3 regions of the Streptomyces sp. NPDC030296 genome follow, and region 3 is predicted to be linked to each of the others. Evidence: riboswitches for the same ligand, from Rfam matches in the RefSeq annotation. Region 3 holds a riboswitch; each other region holds the start of a gene.

Region 1 (7,361 bases), on a different contig from region 3:
CCTGACTGTGTCGGGCCGGTAACGCGTTGTACGGAAGTGGCGCGCACCGACCGCGAGGTGACCGTATGTGACCGCGATCTCGCCCTGGCGCCGTCGTAATCACACTGCGCGATGACCGATGCGGCGATTCCCGGCCGGGACGGGGCGAGACGGTGCTATGGGGCGCATATATGCAAGATCGATTCCATCGCCACCACTTGCGGCGCAGGGTCTTGGATTCGAAAAGCAAGGCTTGGGGTCGATCGCGCTGCCGTCGTCGATCATGCCACGCGCCGACGAAGCGGCACCGCCGCTGTCCCGCCACGGGGTACATCGCCCCGCGCCGCCCCTCCGGCGACGCCGGCCACTCGAGTGACGCGCTGAACTGCGCACGCATCGATGCGTACGCGCTTCGCCACGCCCTGGCGGTGCTGCCGCAGCCCAAGGCGGCCAACGACCGCTTCGTCCTCGCGGTCGACGTCACCCACTGGCCGCGCCCGGAAGCTCCCGGCAGCCCGGAGCGGCTGTTCTGCCACGTTTACGGACGTCGTGGACGCTCCAGCGACCCAGTCTCGGCCCTGGCGACGTCGCCGAGGTGACCGCTTGAAGCCCCCGCCTCCGGGAGCCTCCCGCGCCCGGAAGTCCTCCGCGTCCGGAAGTCCTCCGCGTCCGGAAGCGCCTCACGCCAGTGAAGCACCCCGCCCCCGGTGCCCGGCCGGTCGTCGCCTCCTCATTAGGCTCCGGCCATGGACGTACTCATCCACCTCTTCGTCGCGCTCCACATCATCGGGATCGCCGCTCTCCTGGGCGGTTTCCTCACCCAGATGAAGGCCATGGGCCAGGGCACCGCCCTCTTCGTCCCCGCCATGCTGCACGGCGCGCTCACCATGTTGATCACCGGAGCGATCCTCGTCGGCCTCAACCAGGCGGACGACCAGCCCGTCAACAACATCAAGATCGGCGTCAAGATGGCGCTGCTGGTCGTGATCCTGGGGCTGGTGTACGTCAAGCGCGACGAGGAGACCGTGGACAAGTCGCTGTTCGGGCTGGTGGGCGCACTCACCATGGCGAACGTCTTCATCGCGGTGCTCTGGACCTGAGCCGGCACGCCTCCCCGCGAACCGGCCGCTCGACGGTTACGCCGGCCGCACCACGCTGTGGATGGAGGACTCGCCGTCGTAGAAGATCGACTCCTCGCGGACGTAGGTGCCCGGCTTCGGGGCGTGGATCATCATGCCGTTGCCGATGTAGAGGCCGACGTGGCCGATGTTGTCGTAGAAGAAGATCAGGTCTCCGGGACGGGCGGCGGGGAGTGAGACGGTCGTACCGGCGTTGACCTGGTCGTAGGTGGTGCGGGGGAGGTCGACGCCGGCGGCCTTCCAGGCGGCCTGGGTGAGGCCGGAGCAGTCGTAGGAGCCGGGACCGGTGGCGCCCCAGACGTACGGCTTGCCGATCTGCGCACGGGCGAAGGCGAGGGCCTTGGCGGCCTTCGTGGCGTAGGTCGAGTCCTCGACCGTCGTCGTGGTCCGGGTGGATGTGGACGGGGAGGTTGAGGCGGAGGTGTCCTGAGGGGCCTCCTGCGTCTCCTGGGGTGACTCGGCCCGTGACTCGGCCGCCGCCTGCTGCCGCGCCAGCTCCTCCGCCTTGCGGTCGGCCTCCTCCTGCTTCCGCTGCTCGATGTCCGCGAGCCTGGCCTTCTCCTCGGCGGTGAGCTGGGAGAGCAGTTCGCGGGCCGCGGCGAGCTTCGCCTGGACCTTGGCCTTGCTGGACTTGAGGGCGTTCTGCGACTCGGTGAGCTGTTCCAGGCCCTCGGACGCCTCCTGGCGCCGCTGCGAGGTCTCCGCCTGCTGCGCGACGTACTCGTCGACGGACTCCTGCTGGCGGTCCGTCAGCCGGTCCATCAACTGGTTCTGGGCGAAGTACTCCTGCGGGTCGTCCGCCAGGAGCAGGGCCGCCGTGTCGGGGGCGGCCGCGCCCGTCCGGTACTGGGCGGCCGCGTACGAACCCAGTTCGCCGCGCGCTTCGTTGAGCTTTTCCGTCCGCTTCGCGACGTCGTCGAGGAGGTTGTCGACCTGTTTCTTCTGCTTTGCGGTCTTCTCCTTGACCGCGTTGTACTTCTCGGTCGCCGTCTCCGCCTGGCGGTAGAGATCGCCTACCTTCTTCTCGATCTCCTCCAGACTCGGCTTGTCGTCGGTCGAAGGGGCGGCGGTGGCCGTCTGGGAGAGCAGGGCCACGGAGGTGAGGGCGGCGGTGGCGAGAGCGGGGGTGCGGATGCCCGCGCGCGTCCGGCCGGCCGGACGCGGCTTGCGGTGCGGCGCCATGGTTCGGCGACTCCTTCCGTAGTCCGCCTACCGAGTTAGCTGTCGGGTTCGGGCGCAAGCTTTCGGAAGGTTTGCCCTACGGCCCTCGCCGCGTACGGCGGTCGGGTCGATTCACCCCAGAGGTCGGTGGGTCCCCGGCTCCGGCTGCCGTGGAGGGGCGCACCGGACTCGGCGGAGGCCGTGCGGCCCGGCGACGTTCGCCGGTTGGGTCGTACGGCCTGACCCAAGACGCTAGCCAACTGGTGTGGTCCGTGTGAAGGTTGATGTTCGATATGCCCGATACGTTTTCGTGACCTTGGCCTCGCGGACACGATAGGTGCTACGTTCGGTCGCTCACCGTGATGGGGTGCGTGCGACCGATGGCCCACGGCTCCACGGGGCGCGGCCCGGAGCGTGCCCACGGACTTCCCGGGGCGGCCCCTCGCTGTCAGTGGGGGCGCCTAGACTCGGAGAGCGATGAGCAGCCTCTTTGACGACAGCTTCCTGGCGGACCTCCAGGCCCCCCGCGGCCGTGACGAGGAGCCCCCGCCGCCGCCCGAGGACGATCATGTGCCGGAGTCGATTCCGGACGATCTGTTCGGCGGGAAGTTCGACGTGCCGCCGGACCGGGACGCCTACTACCGCGACGGCGCCCCACGCCCCGCGATCGACGCGGCCGCCCTCCTGGACGGGCTGAACGAGAACCAGCGCGCGGCCGTCGTGCACGCCGGCTCCCCCCTGCTCATCGTGGCCGGCGCCGGCTCAGGCAAGACCCGCGTGCTCACCCACCGCATCGCCCACCTGCTCGGCGAGCGGAACGTCCATCCGGGCCAGATCCTCGCGATCACCTTCACCAACAAGGCCGCGGGTGAGATGAAGGAGCGTGTCGAGCAGCTCGTCGGGCCGCGGGCGAACGCGATGTGGGTCATGACCTTCCACAGCGCCTGCGTCCGCATCCTGCGCCGCGAGAGCAAGAAGCTGGGCTTCACCTCATCCTTCTCGATCTACGACGCCGCCGACAGCAAGCGCCTGATGGCCCTGGTCTGCCGTGATCTGGACCTCGACCCCAAGCGCTTCCCGCCCAAGTCCTTCAGCGCCAAGATCAGCAACCTGAAGAACGAGCTGATCGACGAGGAGGACTTCGCCGCCCAGGCCACCGACGGCTTCGAGAAGACCCTCGCGCAGGCCTACGCGCTCTACCAGTCCCGCCTCCGCGAGGCGAACGCGCTCGACTTCGACGACCTGATCATGACGACGGTCAATCTGCTGCGCGCCTTCCCGGATGTCGCCGAGCACTACCGCCGTCGTTTCCGTCACGTCCTCGTCGACGAGTACCAGGACACCAACCACGCCCAGTACGCCCTGGTCAGGGAGCTGGTCGGCACCTCCGAGCACCCCGTCGACGTGCCCCCCAGCGAGTACGACATCCAGCCCGCCGAGCTGTGCGTCGTCGGTGACGCCGACCAGTCGATCTACGCCTTCCGCGGCGCGACGATCCGCAACATCCTCCAATTCGAGGAGGACTACCCGAACGCGACGACGATCCTGCTCGAACAGAACTACCGCTCGACGCAGACGATCCTCTCCGCCGCCAACGCCGTCATCGAGCGCAACGAGTCCCGCCGCCCCAAGAACCTGTGGACCAACGCGGGCGCCGGCGCGCAGATCACCGGGTACGTCGCCGACACCGAGCACGACGAGGCCCAGTTCGTCGCCGACGAGATAGACCGCCTCACGGACGCGGGCCACGCGAAGGCCGGGGACGTCGCCGTCTTCTACCGGACCAACGCCCAGTCCCGTGTGTTCGAAGAAGTCTTCATCCGCGTCGGCCTGCCCTACAAGGTCGTCGGCGGCGTCCGCTTCTACGAGCGCAAGGAGGTCCGGGACGTCCTGGCCTACCTGCGTGTTCTCGCCAACCCGGAGGACTCGGTCCCGCTGCGCCGCATCCTGAACGTCCCCAAGCGGGGCATCGGTGACCGTGCCGAGGCGATGATCGACGCCCTCTCCCAGCGCGAGAAGATCAGCTTCCCGCAGGCGCTGAAGCGCGTCGACGAGGCATACGGCATGGCCGCCCGGTCGACGAACGCGGTCAAGCGGTTCAACACGCTGATGGAGGACCTGCGGACCGTCGTCGAGTCCGGCGCAGGTCCCGCGACCGTCCTGGAGGCGGTCCTCGAGCGCACGGGCTATCTGGCCGAGTTGCAGGCGTCCACCGACCCGCAGGACGAGACCCGCATCGAGAACCTCCAGGAACTCGCGGCCGTGGCCCTGGAGTTCGAGCAGGAGGCCGGCGCGGCGGAAGGCGAGGGCGCGACCCCGGCCAGTCTCGCCGAGTTCCTGGAGCGGGTCGCCCTGGTCGCCGACTCCGACCAGATCCCCGACGAGGACGAGGACGGCTCGGGCGTCATCACGCTCATGACCCTCCACACCGCCAAGGGCCTGGAGTTCCCCGTCGTCTTCCTGACGGGCATGGAGGACGGGGTCTTCCCGCACATGCGTGCCCTGGGCCAGACCAAGGAGCTGGAGGAGGAGCGCCGCCTCGCCTACGTCGGCATCACCCGCGCGCGGGAGCGGCTCTATCTCACCCGGTCGTCGATGCGCAGCGCCTGGGGGCAGCCGTCGTACAACCCGCCGTCCCGCTTCCTGGAGGAGATCCCGGCGAGCTACCTGGAGTGGAAGCGCAAGGGCGGCTCCGCGCCGATGTCCTCGGGGCCGGTCGGCGGGATCGCGTCGTCGTTGTCGTCGTCGCGCTCCCGTTCCTCCGCCTCGGGCGCGTCCGGCTTCGCCACCCGTCGCACCAACGAGAAGCCGGTGGTCTCCCTCGCCGTCGGCGACCGCGTCACCCACGACCAGTTCGGCCTCGGCACGGTCATCGCGGTCAAGGGCACGGGGGCCAACGGGGAGGCGACGATCGACTTCGGTGACGCCAAGCCGAAGCGGCTGCTGCTGCGGTACGCGCCGGTGGAGAAGCTGTAGCGACCCGAGGCTCGGTGACGAGCCTCCGCCTCCGGTGACATGACTCGGGCCCCTGCTCAGCAGGGGCCCGGTTGTCGTGTTGGTGCCGGTCGGTGACGGTTACGTCGGGTCCAGTCCGTGGCTGCGCAGCCACGGCAGGGGGTCTATGGCCGAGCCGCCCGCGGGGTGGACCTCGAAGTGCAGGTGCGGGCCGGTCGAGTTGCCCGAGTTGCCCGAGTAGGCGATGACATCGCCGGCCTTGACCGTCGCACCGGAGGCGACCTTGTACGTGGAGAGGTGGCAGTACCAGGTCTCGGTGCCGTCCTTGGCGGTCACGATGACCATGTTGCCGTAGGCCGGGTTCCACTGCGTGCGCACGGTGCCGTCGGTCGCGGCCATCACCGGCGTGCCGTATGAGACGGGGAAGTCGATACCGGTGTGCAGCGACATCCAGTTGACGCCGGACTGCCCGTAGTACGCGCTGAGCCCGTGCTTGGCGACGGGCAGCGCGAACTTCGGCCGCAGCCGCTCCTTGCGGGCCGCCTCGGCCGCCGCCTTCTTCTGCTCCAGCTCCTGCTGGGCCTTCAGGTCGATGCGCTCCTGCGTACGGCTCGCCCGGTCGGCGAAGTCGTCCGCCTCGGCGGACAGGCTCTCCAGCTGGGTGTCGAGCTGGTTGTTGGCGGCGGACGGCTTCACGGCGGTGGCGTCCGACTTGGTGGCCGCCGTCGTCTCCGTCTCGCCTCCACCGATGCCGACCGAGGCCGCCGCGATACCGGCGACACCCATGACGCATGCCGAGGGCACGGCCACCGTCAGCAGGGCGGAACGTTTGGCCGGAGCGCGACGACGTGACCGCGAGGCCGCGCGAGTGGCCGCCCGGCCCGGGCTCGCCGCGGCGGTCGGGGCGGCCTCCTCCTGGTCGTCGAGGAGCGCGGCCCGGCCGTGCTCGAACTCGCCGTCATCGGAGAGGGCTTGATCGTCGTCGTACGGGGCGAGGTGCTCGAAGGTGGCGGTCGCCTGCTGGGCGAACTCCACGGCCTCCGGGGAGGGGTGCTCGTGCGCTTCGGGCACCTCGGGGGCACTGTCGCCGTGGTCGTACGACTCGGCGGCGCCGCCGTCGTGCTCGTCGGCGGCCTGCGCGCCGTCGGTGTTCCACTGCGTGGCGTCGAACACGCCCGTCGCGAAGTGCTGCACCCCGACCCATTGCTGGGTCTGGTCGGCGTCCAACTGATCGTTCTGGCCGAGCTGTTCGGCCTGCAGCCAGCCGCTCGCGTCCCACTGGCCGCTGGCGTCCGGGCCCTGCGACTGGCCCGGGACCTGGGCGAGATGCACGTAACCGGCGGACCAGGACGTCGAGTCGTAGTTGCCCGTGTCGTACGCGGCCTGGTGCTGCGCGGCATACGGGTCGTAGTTCAGCGTCTGGTGGCTGCCCGTGGACCACTGGGAGGCGTCGTAGGAGCCGGTGCCCTCGTCATTGCCGGGAAGGTCACCGAAAAGAGGGTCGGTCTCGAAGGTTCCGGTGGCGTTCGCCTGGGCACCCGTGCCGGAGTCAAAACCAGTGGCGGAGTAATCGCCGTAGGTGGTGAAGTCGCCGTAACCGGCTCCTTGGTGGCCGTACGACGCGTAGTGCGCCGGGTCGGCATCGGAGGCCGGAGCCGGGGATGTTGCGGTCCCCGACGGGTGACGATCGTTCACCAACTTCTCTTTCGCCTCGACGACAGGGGCTGGCAGAGCAGTGCGGTGACTGTACCCGGCGGTATGCGCGCGCGACAATCTTCAACGGGTTTCGCGGTCGTAGGAAACGGGCATTCGAGCGTCTTTCGGCGATCTGTGGGTACGAGTTTGGCTTTGCGTTCGAAGCTTGTTCGATAGTCGGCGGCTGTGCGGGGCCCTGTGGGGCGGCCGAGTTTCGGGGTTTCGGGCGCTCCTCGATGCGCGGGTGGGTCGTCCGTGGGGCGCGCGGATACTGAGCGGAAGGGTGTCGTGGGTCCGGCGCACGGCGGGGGCGTGCGGAAGTGTGCCGGGTTTACGCCGATGTGTCCCGTGTTGTCACGCCACAGTCAGGCCGCCCGGCTGGGCGGCGGGGCGGGTTGCCGTCGGGGCCGCGTCCAGCGCCTGGCGGATCTC
Region 2 (7,361 bases), on a different contig from region 3:
GCGCAAGGGACTGTTCGCGCAGATGGTCGTCGTGCCGCTGCTGCAACGGCACCGCATCCTCACTCAGGTCTCCGGCGACCATCTGGAGGTGATCAAGCTGATCCCGCCGCTGATCATCGGGGAACGGGAGGTGGACCGGTTCGTCGCGGCCTTCACCGAGGTGATGGACGACGCGCACAGCGGCGGCGGGCTGATGTGGGACTTCGGCAGGACCCTGGTGCAGCAGGCGGTGGCCAACCGGTAGGCCACGATCCGAGCGGAATGCCCGCAGGCCACCGGCGGCCACTTTGCCTCTGAGGCAAGAAATTTGCCCCACAGGCAAGGCTGGGGCTGAATGGGGGCATGAGCCCTTCCGAGGGTACGGACCCTCCCGAGCCCGCGGCGGACGCGGACCTGCCCGTCGTCGCCCCGCAGCTGCGTGCCCTGCGCCGCCGGGCCTCCCTCACGCTGGAGGCGGCGGCCCGGGCCGCCGGGCTGTCACCGGCGCACCTCTCCCGGCTGGAGACGGGGCAGCGCCAGCCCTCGCTGCCGATGCTGCTCGCGCTGGCCCGCGTCTACGGTACGACCGTCTCCGAACTGCTCGGCGAGACGGTCCCCGAACGGGACGCCGTCCTGCGTGCCGGTGACATGGAGCCCACCCGGGCCGGCGGCTGGACGTACTGGCAGGCGGGCGCCCCCGGACGCGGGATGCAGGCGCTGCGCGTCCATGTGCCGTACGGCTCCCAGGGCGACATCGTGCGCGTGCACCCCGGCGAGGAGTGGCTGTACGTCCTGAAGGGACGCCTGCGGCTGCGCCTCGGGGACACCGCGCACCTGCTCGGGCCCGGGGACAGCGCGCACTTCGACTCGCTGACCCCGCACCGCATCGCCGCCGCCGATCCCGACGGCGCCGACCTGCTGTTCGTCCACACCCTGCTGCAGAGCCCGACCACCGCGCTGTGCCTCGGGCCGACCACCCCGGAGACCACCCATGGCTGACATGGAAGAGAAGTTCCCCCGCGCCCTGTGGGTGCGGCTCATCATCTACATCGCCGTCGGCCACCTCTTCGCGGCCTTCATCTATCTGCTGTTCGAGGTGGGCGCCAAGCAGTGACCTGGGTGGGGCCGTGCGGTGTGCGAGGTGGGCGCGCCGTGCCGTGCCGAGGCGGGCGCCGTGCGGTGACGAGACTAGTCGAGCAGGCGCTCGCGCAGCAGCTCCCGGCTCGCGGGGCTCAGCTTCAGGCCCTGCTCCAGGTAGGTGTCCACGTCGCCCCAGGTCTCCTCGACCGTGTCGAAGGCCGCCTGGAGGTACTCGGCGCGGGCGTCGAACAGGGGGCTCAGCAGCTCCATGATCTCCGGGGAGTAGGCGCTCGGGGAGCTGCTGCTGCGGCGCACCTTGTAGCGGCGGTGCTTGGCGTTCGACTCCAGGTAGTCGGCCACGATGGCCTCGCGCTCCACGCCGAGGGCGAGGAGCGTGATCGCTATGGAGAGGCCCGCGCGGTCCTTGCCGGCCGCGCAGTGCATCAGCGCCGGCACGCTGTCCTCCGCCAGCGCGTGCAGCACACGGGAGTGCTCGGCCGTGCGGTGCTTGATGATCGTGCGGTAGGAGGCGATCATCCGGCCCGCCGCCTTGCCGTCGTCCAGCAGCGCGCGCAGCTGGTCCACATCGCCGTCGCGGACCATCTTCCAGAACTCGGCGCCGTCCGCCGGGTCGGACAGCGGCAGATTCACGTTCCGTACGCCGGGCAGCTCGACGTCCGGGCCCTCCAGCTTCTGATCGGCCGCATTGCGGAAGTCGAAGATCGTGTGCAGGCCGAGGGAGCTCAGGAACGCGGCGTCGTCGTCGGTGGCGTGCGCGAGATGCCCGCTGCGGAACAGCACTCCATGACGCACCCGGCGGCCGTCCACGGTCGGCAGGCCGCCCACATCGCGGAAATTGCGCACCCCGGCCAACTCGGGTTCGGTCGACGGGATCTGCTGCGTCACGGGGGCTCCTCCCATCCGGCCGTCGGCGCCGGTCGTCGACGGCACGCGCTCGGCATCGAGGCGCCCCTCGACGATACGACATGGGTGCCTGACGCAATGAGTTGTCCACAGGCGCCCGGCGTCGGCCTCCGTTGTCCACAGGCGGCGGGGCGCTCCCGCGACGACCTGCCATGATGTTGAGGCACGATCGCACCTGTTCGAATTTGTGAGGCCATGATGTTGGACATCGCCACGGACGGCCGGACCTGGCTTCTCACGGGCCCCCGGAGCAGCTACGCCCTGCGGCTCACCGAGAACGACGAGCTGCTGCACCTCCACTGGGGCCCGAGGATCTCCCTCGCCGACGCCGAGGAGCTGGCCGCCCGCCAGGAGCTGCCCTACTGGCCTTTCGAAGCTCCGGTCGACGGCCACGAGGAGTACCCCGTCGAGGGCGGCCCCCGCTTCACCCGCCCCGCCCTCTCGGTCCGCACCGAGGAGCGGCGCGGCACCGAGTGGACCTTCCAGGAGTACGAGGCGGACGGTGACGAGCTGCGCCTGCGCTTCCTCGACGACGGTCTGCGGATCACGCTCCACTACCGGATGCGCGACGACGTCGTGGAGCGCTGGGTGACCCTCGCCAACGAGGGGACCACCGTGGAACTACTGCGGGCCGACTCGGCGACCTGGACGCTGCCCCGCCGTGAGGAGAGCTGGCGCCTGTCCCAGCTGCACGGCCGGTGGGCGGCCGAGTCCCGGCTGGTGCGCGGCGAGCTGACCTACGGCGAGAAGGTCATCGGCAGCCGCCGCGGGCACACCGGACACCAGCACCTGCCCTGGGTCGCCCTCGACACCGATGCCACCGAGGAGCACGGCGAGGTCTACGGCTGCGCCCTCGGCTGGTCGGGCTCCTGGCGGATCGCCGTGGCCCAGCTCCCGGACGCGCGGGTGCAGATCACCGGCGGTGCCGGGTACGACGAGTCGGGCCTGCTGCGACTGGAGGCGGGCGAGACGTTCACCACTCCCGTCTTCGCCGGACTGTGGTCCGACGGCGGCCACGGCGGGGCGAGCCGCGCCTGGCACGCCTACCAGCGGGCGTACGTCATCCCGGACGCCGACCGGGACCGTCCGGTGCTGTTCAACTCCTGGGAGGCCACCGAGTTCGACATCTCGGAGGAGCAGCAGCGGGCGCTCGCCGAGCGGGCGGCGGCCATCGGGGTCGAGCTGTTCGTGGTCGACGACGGCTGGTTCGGGGCGCGCACCAGCGACCGGGCCGGACTCGGCGACTGGACGCCCAACCCGGACCGCTTCCCCGAGGGGCTGAAGCCGCTCGCCGACCAGGTGCACGCCCTCGGCATGCAGTTCGGCATCTGGGTGGAGCCCGAGATGGTCAACCCGGACAGCGAGTTGTACCGGGCGCACCCCGACTGGGCACAGTTCCAACCGGGACGAAAGCGGACAGAGCTCCGCAATCAACTGGTGCTCAACCTCGCGCGGCCGGACGTCCAGGAGTACCTGTGGGAGAAGCTGGACACCCTGCTCTCCAGCGCCCCGATCGACTATGTGAAGTGGGACTTCAACCGCTGCTTCACGGACGCCGGCTGGCCCGGTGAGGAGTACCCGCAGAAGCTGTGGGTCGAGCACGTGCACGCCTACTACGCCCTGCTGGACCGGCTGCGGGCCGCGCACCCCGGCGTCGCCTTCGAGTCGTGTTCGGGCGGCGGCGGCCGGATCGACCTCGGGGTCATGTCGCGGACCGACCAGGTGTGGACCTCCGACAACACCGACCCGCTGGACCGGCTCGCCATCCAGCACGGGTTCACCCACATCCACCCTGCGCGGGTCATGGCCGCCTGGGTCACCGACAGCCCGAACAACCAGCTCAACGGCCGGGTCAGCTCCCTGCGGTTCCGCTTCGTCAGTGCCATGGCGGGCGTGCTCGGCGTCGGCGGCGACCTCACGCGGTGGAGCGACGAGGAACTGGCCGAGGCGCGGGAGTGGGTGGAGCTGTACAAGGAGATCAAGCCCGCGGTGCAGCGCGGTGACCTCTACCGGCTGCGCCCGCCGAGCGGAGGGCTGAGCGCCGTGCAGTACGTCCACGGCGACGAGGTGGTCGTCCTCGCCTGCCTCCAGGCCCAGCACTACGGCGAGCCGCTCCCGCCGCTCCGGCTGCGCGGCCTCGATTCCGCGGCAACCTATGAATGCCGCGAAACGGGCGAACTGCACCGAGGGGCGGTGCTGTTGCATCACGGCCTGCGGACGGGGCTGCATGGCGACTTCGATGCGAAGGTTGTCCGTCTGCGTCGTATGTGAGCGTTCTGTCCGAAATCGAACCGTTAATCCAACTGGCCCTGGAATAAAGACTACTGAGGCGTAGGCGCGTGAGCAGCGTCATATCCGTGACGCACGGTCGCCGCCATGTCCACGTAATTTTCATGTATTTCCAGGGCCGTTGGAAAGGGGTGTCCGGGGCCTGTTTACGGAGCGTAATCGGGATTCGTTGTATGGATCACGTAGGAAGACGCACAGGAAATCCCGATGGTTGTCTCTGTGGGGACAAGTCGCTTACGTTCACCCTCGATCCGGACGGACGCCCAATCCTGCCGCCGACCGGAGCCGCGTACCGACCCGATCCACGGCAGGAGCGGGGGACCCACAGGTAGTACCGCCTGTTCCGGTCTCCGGAACGGCTAGGGGTAAAGCCGGGCACAAGCCCGGCCGGACATCTCCAGTCCGCACCCGACAGCTCACCTCGCAGGCGCCGGAGAGGAATTCGCCATGCCCGCGAAGGGTAAGCACCGCCGTCCCAAGTCCCAGCGTCTCACCCGCTCCATCGCCGCCGCCGGAACCGGTGGCGCCGCGCTCGCGCTGCCCCTGATGGGCGCCGCCGGCGCCCACGCCGCGACCCCCACGGCCGCCGTCTCCGGGGCTTCCGAGAAGACGATCGCGGCCACCCCCGAGAAGGGTGCCGTCGAACAGGTCGCCGCCAAGAAGAAGGCGACGAAGACCTACACGGTGAAGGCCGGCGACTACCTCGCGAAGATCGCGGACGAGCAGGACGTCCGGGGCGGTTGGAAGCGGCTCTACTCGGACAACCGTTCCGTGATCGGCTCCGACCCCTCGCTCATCCACCCCGGTCTGAAGCTCACCATCGGCGGCAAGGCCGTGAAGGCCGGGCTGTCGCAGTCGTCGACGAAGGCTCCGTCGACGCAGTCGTCCAAGCCCTCCGAGGCGTCGAAGACCTCCGCGTCCGCGACGAAGGAGGCGGCCGACACGTCCGCGGGTCAGGCCGCCCCGTCGAACAACTCCGGCTTCACCCTGCCCATCGAGGGCGCGACCATCGGCACGGCGTACAAGACCGCCGGCAGCATGTGGTCCAGCGGCTACCACACCGGTGTCGACTTCGTGGCCCCGACCGGCACGAGCCTCAAGGCCGTGGGCGCGGGCACCGTCGTCTCCGCCGGCTGGGGCGGCGCGTACGGCAACCAGGTCGTCATCAAGCTCGCCGACGGCTACTACGCCCAGTACGCCCACCTCTCCTCGATCGGCGTCTCCGCGGGCCAGTCCGTGACCGTCGGCCAGCAGATAGGGCTGTCGGGCGCGACCGGCAACGTCACCGGCCCGCATCTGCACTTCGAGATGCGCACGACCGCCGACTACGGCTCGGACATCGACCCGCTGGCCTACCTCCGGTCGAAGGGCGTCACCGTCTGACGTGCCGCTGATGGCTGGTCGAGTGCGGTCGAAGGCCGGACCCCGATCCCCGGGGTCCGGCCTTCGGCGTGCTCGGGACCGGTCTGTGCGGCGGCTGCCTGGACCTGGCGTATTCCCGGGTTGATCGGATCGTGAAGCGTGGTCTATCTCACCGCCCGTCAACCCCTTATTACGGTCGCGTAGGTCACATCCGAAGGTGAATCATGACCCGATGTGGCAGACGATTCGAAGAACAGCAGATCAGTGATCGGGTCGTACGTGGCGGTGGGGGACAGCTTCACCGAGGGCGTCGGCGACCCCGGCCCCGACGGGGCGTTCGTCGGTTGGGCGGACCGGTTCGCGGTGCTCCTCGCGGACCGGGTGCCCGAGGGCGACTTCAGATACACCAATCTCGCGGTACGGGGGAAGCTGCTCGACCAGATCGTCGAGGACCAGGTGCCGCGGGCTCTCGAACTCGCGCCTGACCTCATGTCCTTCTGCGCGGGCGGCAACGACATCATCCGTCCCGGCACCGACCCCGACGAGGTCGCCGAGCGGTTCGAGCGGGCGGTGGCCCGGCTCACCTCGGCGGTCGGCACGGTGATGGTGACCACCGGCTTCGACACGCGGAACGTGCCGGTGCTCCGGCACCTGCGGGGGAAGATCGCGACGTACAACGGGCATGTGCGGGCCATCGCCGACCGGTACGGCTGTCCCGTGCTCGACCTGTGGTCACTGAAGACCGTGCAGGACCGGCGGGCCTGGGACGACGACCGGTTGCACCTGTCGCCCGAGGGGCACACGCGGGTCGCGCTGCGGGCCGGGCAGGTGCTCGGCCTCGAGGTGCCGGCGGACCCCGAGCAGCCGTGGCCGCCGCTGCCGCCGCGGGGGACGTTCGAGGTGCGGCGGGACAACATCCACTGGGCGCGGGAGTACCTCGTGCCGTGGATCGGACGGCGGCTGCGCGGGGAGTCGTCCGGGGACCATGTGTCGGCGAAGGGGGCGTTGTCGCCCGACGACATCAAGACGCGGATCGCGTCCGTGGCCTGAACCAGTTGCCGTTCGGCCGCTCGCGCGTTCGGTTCGGCGTGGGGCGGGCCGTGCCGGCGCGTCAGCCCGTCGCTCGGTGCCCTACTGCTCGGGGGTGAGTAGGGGCGGGTTCTCTGGGCCGCTGTGGGCGACGGGCCTGACGCACCGGCACCGCCCCTTCGGTGCGTGGGTGGCCGGCCCGCCGTGGTCGTACCGCGGCGAAGTTCAGGTTGGCGGTGTTTCCGGCAGGTTGAGTTCGCGGGCCAGGGTCTCGTCCGCCCACTGTTGGGCCTTTGTGCGGGAGACCGCTCCGTCGTAGGCCGTGAGTTGTACGGCCAGGCCGTCCAGGAGGGCGGTGAGGCGGAGAGCCGATGCCTGCGGGTCGGGGCAGTGGAACTCGCCGGCGGCCGCGCCCTCCTCGATGAGGCCGGTGAGCGCGGCCTTCCACTGGAGGTCCAGGGCACGGGTGACCTCGCGGAGGGCGGGGTCGCGGAGGGAGACCGCCCAGCCCTCGATCCACAGGCGCCAGCCCTTGGCCTGGCCGGTGGGGGCGTACCAGCGGACGGCCGCCCGGAGGCGGCGCAGCGCCGTCGTCCGGCGGGCGATCAGCTTGCGGAGGCGGGCGAGGTCGCCCTCGGCGGCGTAGCGGAAGGCCTCGGCGACCAGCTTCTCCTTGGTCGAGAAGTGGTAGAGCACCA
Region 3 (7,361 bases):
AGCTCCTCGACGCGCTCGCGCGCCTCCTGGCGCTGGCGCCGCATGTCGGCGATCTCGGCGCGCTGGGAGACGTACTGCCTTATGGGGTAGGCGAGGGCCACGATCATCGAGCAGAGGACGAGGGCGAGCAGCGCGGCCCGGCCGGTGAGCCGGGAGCGGCGCGCCTGGCGCCGGGTCTGGGAGCGGTAGACCCGGGCGGCCGTCTGCTCACCGAGCAGCTTCAGCCGGGTCGCGGTGGAGAAACGGTCCCGGTCCTTCACGGGCATGTCCCACTTCCCCTTCCTACGGGCCCAACGTGCGTACGTCCCCGCACACGGTACGGGACCGGGTACGGGGACGTACGTGCGACGCTTCCTACTGCCGCCCTACGGGGTCAGCCCTTGCTGTGCCCGTGGCGAGCAGGTCAGCCCTTGAAGCGCGGGAAGGCGCTGCGGCCGGCGTACACCGCGGCGTCGTCGAGGATCTCCTCGATGCGCAGCAGCTGGTTGTACTTGGCGACGCGGTCCGAGCGGGCCGGGGCGCCGGTCTTGATCTGGCCGCAGTTCACGGCGACGGCGAGGTCGGCGATGGTGACGTCCTCGGTCTCGCCGGAGCGGTGGGACATCATGCACTTGAAGCCGTTGCGCTGGGCCAGCTCGACGGCGTCCAGGGTCTCGGTGAGCGAGCCGATCTGGTTGACCTTGACGAGCAGCGCGTTGGCCGCGCCCTCCTCGATGCCGCGGGCGAGGCGCTCGGGGTTGGTGACGAACAGGTCGTCGCCGACGAGCTGCACCTTGTCGCCGAGGCGCTCGGTGATGGTCTTCCAGCCGTCCCAGTCGTCCTCGAACAGCGGGTCCTCGATGGAGACGAGCGGGTACGCGTCGACGAGCTCCGCGTAGTAGTCCGTCATCTCGGCGGCGGTGCGCTCCTTGCCCTCGAAGACGTAGACGCCGTCCTTGTAGAACTCGGAGGCGGCGACGTCGAGCGCCAGGGCGATCTGCTCGCCGGGGGTGTAGCCGGCCTCGTTGACGGCCTCGAGGATGAGGTCGAGGGCGGCGCGGTTGGAGTCCAGGTTCGGGGCGAAGCCGCCCTCGTCGCCGAGGCCGGTGTTCAGGCCCTTGCGCTTCAGGACCTTCTTGAGGGTGTGGTAGACCTCGGCGCCCCAGCGCAGCGCCTCGGAGAAGGACTCCGCGCCGATCGGGGCGATCATGAACTCCTGGATGTCCACGTTGGTGTCGGCGTGCGAGCCGCCGTTCAGGATGTTCATCATCGGAACGGGCAGCAGGTGCGCGTTCGGGCCGCCCAGGTAGCGGAAGAGCGGGAGGTCGCTGGCCTCGGAGGCGGCGTGGGCGACGGCGAGGGAGACGCCGAGGATGGCGTTGGCGCCGAGGGAGCCCTTGTTGTCGGTGGCGTCCAGGTCGAACATGGCCTGGTCGATCAGGCGCTGCTCGGTGGCGTCGTAGCCGACCAGCTCCGGGCCGATCTGCTCGATCACGGCGAGGACGGCCTTCTCGACGCCCTTGCCGAGGTAGCGGTTCGGGTCGCCGTCACGGAGCTCGATGGCCTCGAAGGCGCCCGTGGAGGCGCCGGACGGGACGGCGGCACGACCGGTGCTGCCGTCGTCGAGGCCGACCTCGACCTCGACCGTGGGGTTGCCTCGGGAGTCCAGGATTTCCCGGGCTACGACGACGTCGATGGACGGCACGAGCATCTCCTTCTTGGGATGTGACGCGTTGGTGCGGGGCCACGGGGGCCGTGCGACTAGAGCCTAACCGCCCCGGGGCCGTCGGCAGCCGACCGACCGTCCCGTGGACAGACAGACCGTACCCATTGTTCCAGCTCGGAACAAAGGGGGGTGGGCAGGAAAGTGAACAGAAGGGGGAGCGCGACGGCCCCGGACACAGAAAAACCCCGCCCCGGTGCGTACGGGGGAATGCGCACCGGGGCGGGGAGCCCGTGGGGACGGGGGACGGCCCTCACGAGGTCTTCACTCAGGAGGACACGGCTGTGAGCGGACCCCGGTTCAGCCGGGGAGCGGCCTTTTTTTCGGCCCGGCCGAACCGCGGTCCCGGCCAGGCCGCGGCGGACCCCAGGGGCCCGGCCGCGGCGACCGTCCGGAACCGGCCGTCAGCTCAGGTGGAGCTGCTGGCCGGGGTAGATGAAGTCGGCGTCGTCGATGATGTCCTTGTTCAGCTCGAAGAGCTTCTCCCAGCCACCCTTGACGTTCTTCTTCGCGGCGATGCTGCTGAGGGTGTCGCCCTTGACGACCTTGTACTCGCCGTCGCCCTTCTTGACCTTCTTGCCGGTCGGGGTCTCGACGGTGGCGCGCTCGGAGGAACGCGAGGCGCGGGTCTCCTGGGTGCTCTTCTGCGAGGAGGAAGAGGACGAGGAGGGGCTCGAGCCGGAGTTGCCGGAGGAGGCGGCGGCACCGTCGTACGAGGCGCCGGACAGGCCCTTGCCGCAGACCGGCCAGGCACCCTTGCCCTGGCCCGCGAGGACCTTCTCGGCGATGGCGATCTGCTGGGCCTTGCTGGCCTGGTCGGCGGTGGAGGCGTACTGCGTACCGCCGTAAGCGGCCCAGGTGGAGGCCGAGAACTGCAGACCGCCGTAGTAGCCGTTGCCGGTGTTGATGGTCCAGTCGCCGCCGGACTCGCACTGGGCGACGGCGTCCCACTCGGACGCGGTGGCGGCGGAGGCGCTGCCGGCCGCCATGAGCGGGGCGGCTATCGCGGCGGCGCCGGTGACACCGGCGACGGCGATGGCGCGGGCGGTCTTGGACGGACGGCGGTGCTTGCCCTTGCTGGAAAACAGCATGGAGTGATCCCCTCACCGACGCCTACGAGGTGAGCTGTCGGGTTCGGGCCGGTTGAGTTGCCCGGCCGCACCCGCTCGCCTTTCGGCTCACGTGATGCGGCTTCACCCCGAGCCGGTGCCGGCGGTGTGACCCCAAGGGCCTCAACCGCCGGACCCGGCACAAACCTTGGGTCCCCCGCTCCTGCCTACGGCGCTTGACGCGACGACTGTTCCGAGCGGCCGTCGGCAGGATTCGGCGTGACGACCGCAGGGGCCCGCTGTGGCGAGCGGTCACGACCGTAAACACGTGATTCGCCGAATTTCAAAGACGATCAGGGGGTCTGTGATTCATCTCCCACCGAGATCAAAACGGGCATTAAGGGGCGAACCGTGACCCGAACTGCCGCTACTTTTCGCCCGTTTCGGCACCGACTTCCAGGGTCTGACCGGGAAGGATGAGGTCCGGGTCGGTCCCGACCGTGCCCTCGTTCTCGGCGTACAGCTCCCGCCACCCGCCGGTCAGCTCAAGGGAGTCGGCGATGGCCGTCAGACTGTCCCCGGGGCGGACGGTGTACGAGCCGTCGACAGCCTCGCGGGACGCGTCGCCGCCACGGGAGGCATGACGGCCGGTGGAGGCGTCGCCACGGGAGTCGGCCACGTCCGTGTGGACGCCCTCCTCGGCGCTGGCGCCACGGTGGCGACCGGTGCCGGCGTCGGCATCGCCGCTGGTGGAAGGGGTGTCGCCCGGCGTGGAGTTGTCCGAGTCGCCATTCTTGGCGTCGACCTCGGCCGAGCTGCCGGATTCCTGCGAACCGCCGACGCGGCCGGAGCCCGAGGACTCAGCGGACTCGGAGGAGTCGCCCGCGTCCGCGTCGGCCTTGGCGGAGTCCCCGGAGGCACGAGAGGACGAATCCGACGAACCGGACAAGTCAGATGACTCCGAGGAATCAGACGAGTCGCTGGACTTGGTGGAGATGCCCGACGAGTTGGACGAACCGGACGAATCACCAGAGCTGGACGAATCGCCCGCCACCCCGGTGTTCACGTCGGCCGAGGCGGAGTCGCCGTCGAGGTTGTGGAGGAGTCCGCAGGTCGACCAGGCGCCCACACCCTGGTCGTCGAGGATCCTCTCGGCGACCGCGATTTGCTGCGAACGGCTGGCCTGGTCGGGGCTGGTCGCGTAGTCGAGGCCGCCGTGGTTCTCCCAGTCGGCCTGGGAGATCTGGAGGCCGCCGTAGCGTCCGTTCCCGGTGTCCGCGCTCCAGGAGCCGCCGCTCTCGCACTCCGCCACCTGGTCCCAGGTGGTTCCACTGGCCGCACTCGCGCCGGTGGCGCCGAGGAGCGGGATGGCGATGGCGGAGCCGGTCACTCCCGCCGCGACGAGGAGTGCCGGAGCCTGACGGGGGCGACGGTGACGACCGTTCCCGGAGAGCATGCGGTTGCCTTTCACGCGACAGCAGAGATCTGTGCGAGGGATGTGACGACCCTTCGCACTGACGTGTGAACGTAGCCGTAGACGATCAGTTGTCACAAGTTAATGCAGCGGAGATCACGTGAAGATCACGAACTTGAGGGTGCGTCACCTTCGGCCGCTGATCCTGATAAGGGCACAGGCCGTTCATCAGCCCTGACGCGGTGTGAACTCGACGGGAAGGGTGCGCAGTCCGCGCATGATGAGCCCGCCGCGCCAGCGCAGGTCCGCCGGGTCGGCGGCGAGCCGCAGGTCGGGCAGGCGGGTGAGGAGCGTCGCCAGCGCGGTCTGCCCCTCCAGGCGGGCGAGGGGCGCGCCCAGGCAGTAGTGGATGCCGTGGCCGTAGCCGAGGTGCTGGTTGTCGCGGCGGGACAGGTCGAGGGTGTCGGGGTCGGCGAAACGGGCGGGGTCGCGGTCGGCCGCCGCGAGGACCACCAGCACCGGGTCGCCGGGGGCGATGTCCTGCCCGCCGACGGTGAGCGGCCGCGTGGCGAACCGCCAGGTGGCCAGCTCCACCGGCCCGTCGTAGCGGAGGAGTTCCTCGACACCGGTCTCCAGCAGGGCGGTCTCGCCCGCGGCGAGGGAGGTCTGGAGGCGGGCGCGCTGCTCGGGGTGGGTGAGGAGGGCGTAGGTGCCGTTGCCGATGAGGTTGACGGTGGTCTCGAAACCGGCGAACAGAAGGATGAAGGCCATGGCGGCGGCCTCGTTCTCGGTGAGGTGCTCACCGTGGTCCGAGGCGCGGATGAGACCGGAGATGAGGTCCTCGCCGGGGCCGGGTTCGGCGGGCAGCGCCTCGCGCTTGCGGTGGATGAGGTCCGCGAGATAGCCGCGCATCTTCTTCACCGACCTCGCGACCCCGCCACGCGGCCCGCCGCCGTGCCGGATCATCATGCCCGCCCAGTCCCGGAAGTCGTCCTGGTCCTCGCGGGGGACGCCGAGCAGGTCGCAGATCGCGTAGATGGGCAGCGGGAAGGCGAACTCGTGGATGAGGTCGGCCTCGCCCTTCTCGGCGAACCGGTCGATGAGGTCGTCCGTCAGCTCCTGGACCCTGGGGGCGAACTCGGCGACCCGGCGCGGTGTGAAGGCCTTGGAGACGAGGCGGCGCAGCCGGGTGTGGTCCGGCGGGTCGATGTTCAGCAGATGCGTCATCAGCTCGGCCTTGCGCTCACCGGGGATACCGGTCTTGCCCTTGGCGTGCGCGGGCTCGTCGTGATGCGCCGGGTTCTTGGACAGACGCTGGTCGGCGAGGGCCTGCTTGGCGTCGGCGTACCGGGTGACCAGCCAGGCCTCCACACCGCTGGGCAGCTTCGTACGGTGCACGGGCGCGTGCTCACGGAGCCAGGCGTAGGCGGGATAGGGGTCGGTGGCGAACTCCCAGGTGAACAGGGCGGGCGCCGGGGCCGGGGCGGAGGCCTGGTCGGGGGCCGGCTGCGGCTGGGAGCGCGGCTGCGGCTGGGAGTGCGGCGGGTGGGGCTGGTTGGTCACTCGTCGACGGTATCGGGCTGGTCGCCGGGGGGTACGGGCAGCAGGCCCAGGTCGCGCATGGCGTGGTACTGATCCAGTTCGGCGGCCCTGTGGAGCCACTTGTCGGCCTCGTCGATGTCCCCGCGCCGACGGTGGTACTGCGACAACCAGTAGGCGGCGTCACCACTGCCCTGTGCGGCGTCCTCGTGGAGCAGGTTCCTCACCTCGTCGGAGGGGTGGTCGCCCTCGCGAAGGAGGAGGGCGCCGAGATGGCGGGACGCGGCAGGGTGGCCCGCCTCCTTGGCCTCACGGAACAGCCGCTCCGCCTCCTCGTCGTGGTCGCCGAGGCTGTGCAGGTACGCGGCGAGCGCGTGCACGGCGTGGGCGTCCCCGAGCGCCGCACCGCGGCGGAGCCAGAACTCCGCGTTCGTGCTCTTCCGGTAGTACAGGGCCCGGCCCAGGCTCGTGGACGCCTCCTCGTGACCGGACCGGACCGCCCTGACGAACCAGCGCAGCGCGTCAGCCTGTCCGGACCCCAGCAGCAGATCGCCCAGCTCGTGCGCCGCCGCCCCGTCCCCCGCCTCGGCGGCCGTGCGCAGCCACAGCTCGGCGCGCTCGCGGTGCAACCGCCCCGCCTCGCGCGCCGCCTCGACGCTTCCGCCCTGCGCGGCGATCTCCAGGTACCGGATCGCGGCCGCCTCGTCCCCGGCGTCCACCAGATGCGCCGCCCACGCCTCGGCGGCCTCGCGGTGGCCGGCCTCCGCGGCCCGGCGGACCAGGTCCGCGCGTTCGTCCCCGCCCACACGCTCGGCGAGGGCGACCATCAGGTCCGGTTCGCCCGCCTCCATCCGCGGGCGCAACGCCGCGCGAGCCGCGTCCAGCACGGCCTCACGGTCGATCCGCGCGCCCCCCTCCGCCGCGTCCAGCAACAGCCACCACACCCCGTCCGGCACCGGTTCCAGGTCCTCCGCGCGCAGGGCCTCCGCGACCAGCGCCCCGTACGCCCGCCAGGTGCGGTGTTCCTCACCGGCCACGAGCAGGCCCGAGACCCCGAACATGCGGGTGGTGGCCCAGGTGAGGGCGTCCTCGAAGGACTCGCGTTCCTCCGCGCCGTACTGCTCCTGCACCTGTCTGAGCAGCTCCGTCGGTACGGCGCCCTTCACTCCGCACCGCGCCAGGTCGACGGCGGCCCGGACCAGGAGCTGTCCGCGCGGGTGCTCCAGCTTCGTCCCCGGCCGCCGCCACTCCTCGTACATGGTGTGCCCGATCGCGAAGTAGGACGCGGCGCCTTCTTTGCCGCTCCACATGTACGCCGGGTACGCGCGCGGGTCGTCGAGATCCTTGAGGCGGTCCAGCTCCGCGTCGCTCCACTCCCGGGGCACTTCGACCGTGCGGGCCTTGGTCAGGGCGAGGCCGACGCTGTCGCTCCTCATCCGGCGCCGGTAGTACTCCTCGGAGCTCATCGTGCCGAGCAGGACCACGCCGAGGCCGGCGAGCCGCCCCAACAGCCTCCGGTCCAGCCCGCCCTCGCCGAAGTGGTCGGTCAACTCGTCCAGCCAGATGACGTACCTGCCCGGCTCGCCCTTCAGCGCGGCGAGCACCGCCCGCAGATCCTCCGCCGGGTCCGGGGCGTACAGCCGGTACCCCTCCAGGG

Evidence for each region. Region 3 has a riboswitch for cyclic di-AMP ahead of ACZ4Z3_RS29855 (transglycosylase family protein). Riboswitches for the same ligand answer to the same signal wherever they lie in the genome.
Region 1: it holds a riboswitch for cyclic di-AMP, as region 3 does, so the genes downstream of both, ACZ4Z3_RS08960 (C40 family peptidase) here and ACZ4Z3_RS29855 (transglycosylase family protein) in region 3, are expected to answer to the same signal.
Region 2: it holds a riboswitch for cyclic di-AMP, as region 3 does, so the genes downstream of both, ACZ4Z3_RS14710 (M23 family metallopeptidase) here and ACZ4Z3_RS29855 (transglycosylase family protein) in region 3, are expected to answer to the same signal.

The regions. Positions count from the first base shown of each region.
Region 1 covers NZ_JBVICQ010000003.1:194,571-201,931, forward strand. Annotated here, with positions in the region: partial or broken gene ACZ4Z3_RS08950 (transposase) at 342-545, shown strand; gene ACZ4Z3_RS08955 (hypothetical protein) at 726-1,079, shown strand; gene ACZ4Z3_RS08960 (C40 family peptidase) at 1,116-2,300, opposite strand; cyclic di-AMP (ydaO/yuaA leader) riboswitch at 2,310-2,484, opposite strand; gene pcrA (DNA helicase PcrA) at 2,757-5,255, shown strand; gene ACZ4Z3_RS08970 (M23 family metallopeptidase) at 5,355-6,929, opposite strand; gene ACZ4Z3_RS08975 (lipase family alpha/beta hydrolase) at 7,284-7,361, opposite strand, start outside.
Region 2 covers NZ_JBVICQ010000004.1:622,549-629,909, forward strand. Annotated here, with positions in the region: gene ACZ4Z3_RS14685 (aspartate aminotransferase family protein) at 1-244, shown strand, start outside; gene ACZ4Z3_RS14690 (helix-turn-helix domain-containing protein) at 343-978, shown strand; gene ACZ4Z3_RS14695 (DUF6126 family protein) at 971-1,093, shown strand; gene ACZ4Z3_RS14700 (tyrosine-protein phosphatase) at 1,168-1,965, opposite strand; gene ACZ4Z3_RS14705 (alpha-galactosidase) at 2,182-4,254, shown strand; cyclic di-AMP (ydaO/yuaA leader) riboswitch at 4,557-4,715, shown strand; gene ACZ4Z3_RS14710 (M23 family metallopeptidase) at 4,720-5,655, shown strand; gene ACZ4Z3_RS14715 (SGNH/GDSL hydrolase family protein) at 5,899-6,684, shown strand; gene ACZ4Z3_RS14720 (TetR/AcrR family transcriptional regulator) at 6,889-7,361, opposite strand, start outside.
Region 3 covers NZ_JBVICQ010000011.1:159,600-166,960, reverse strand. Annotated here, with positions in the region: gene ACZ4Z3_RS29865 (FtsB family cell division protein) at 1-266, opposite strand, end outside; gene eno (phosphopyruvate hydratase) at 404-1,684, opposite strand; gene ACZ4Z3_RS29855 (transglycosylase family protein) at 2,107-2,793, opposite strand; cyclic di-AMP (ydaO/yuaA leader) riboswitch at 2,798-2,996, opposite strand; gene ACZ4Z3_RS29850 (transglycosylase family protein) at 3,179-4,207, opposite strand; gene ACZ4Z3_RS29845 (cytochrome P450 family protein) at 4,394-5,728, opposite strand; gene ACZ4Z3_RS29840 (tetratricopeptide repeat protein) at 5,725-7,361, opposite strand, start outside.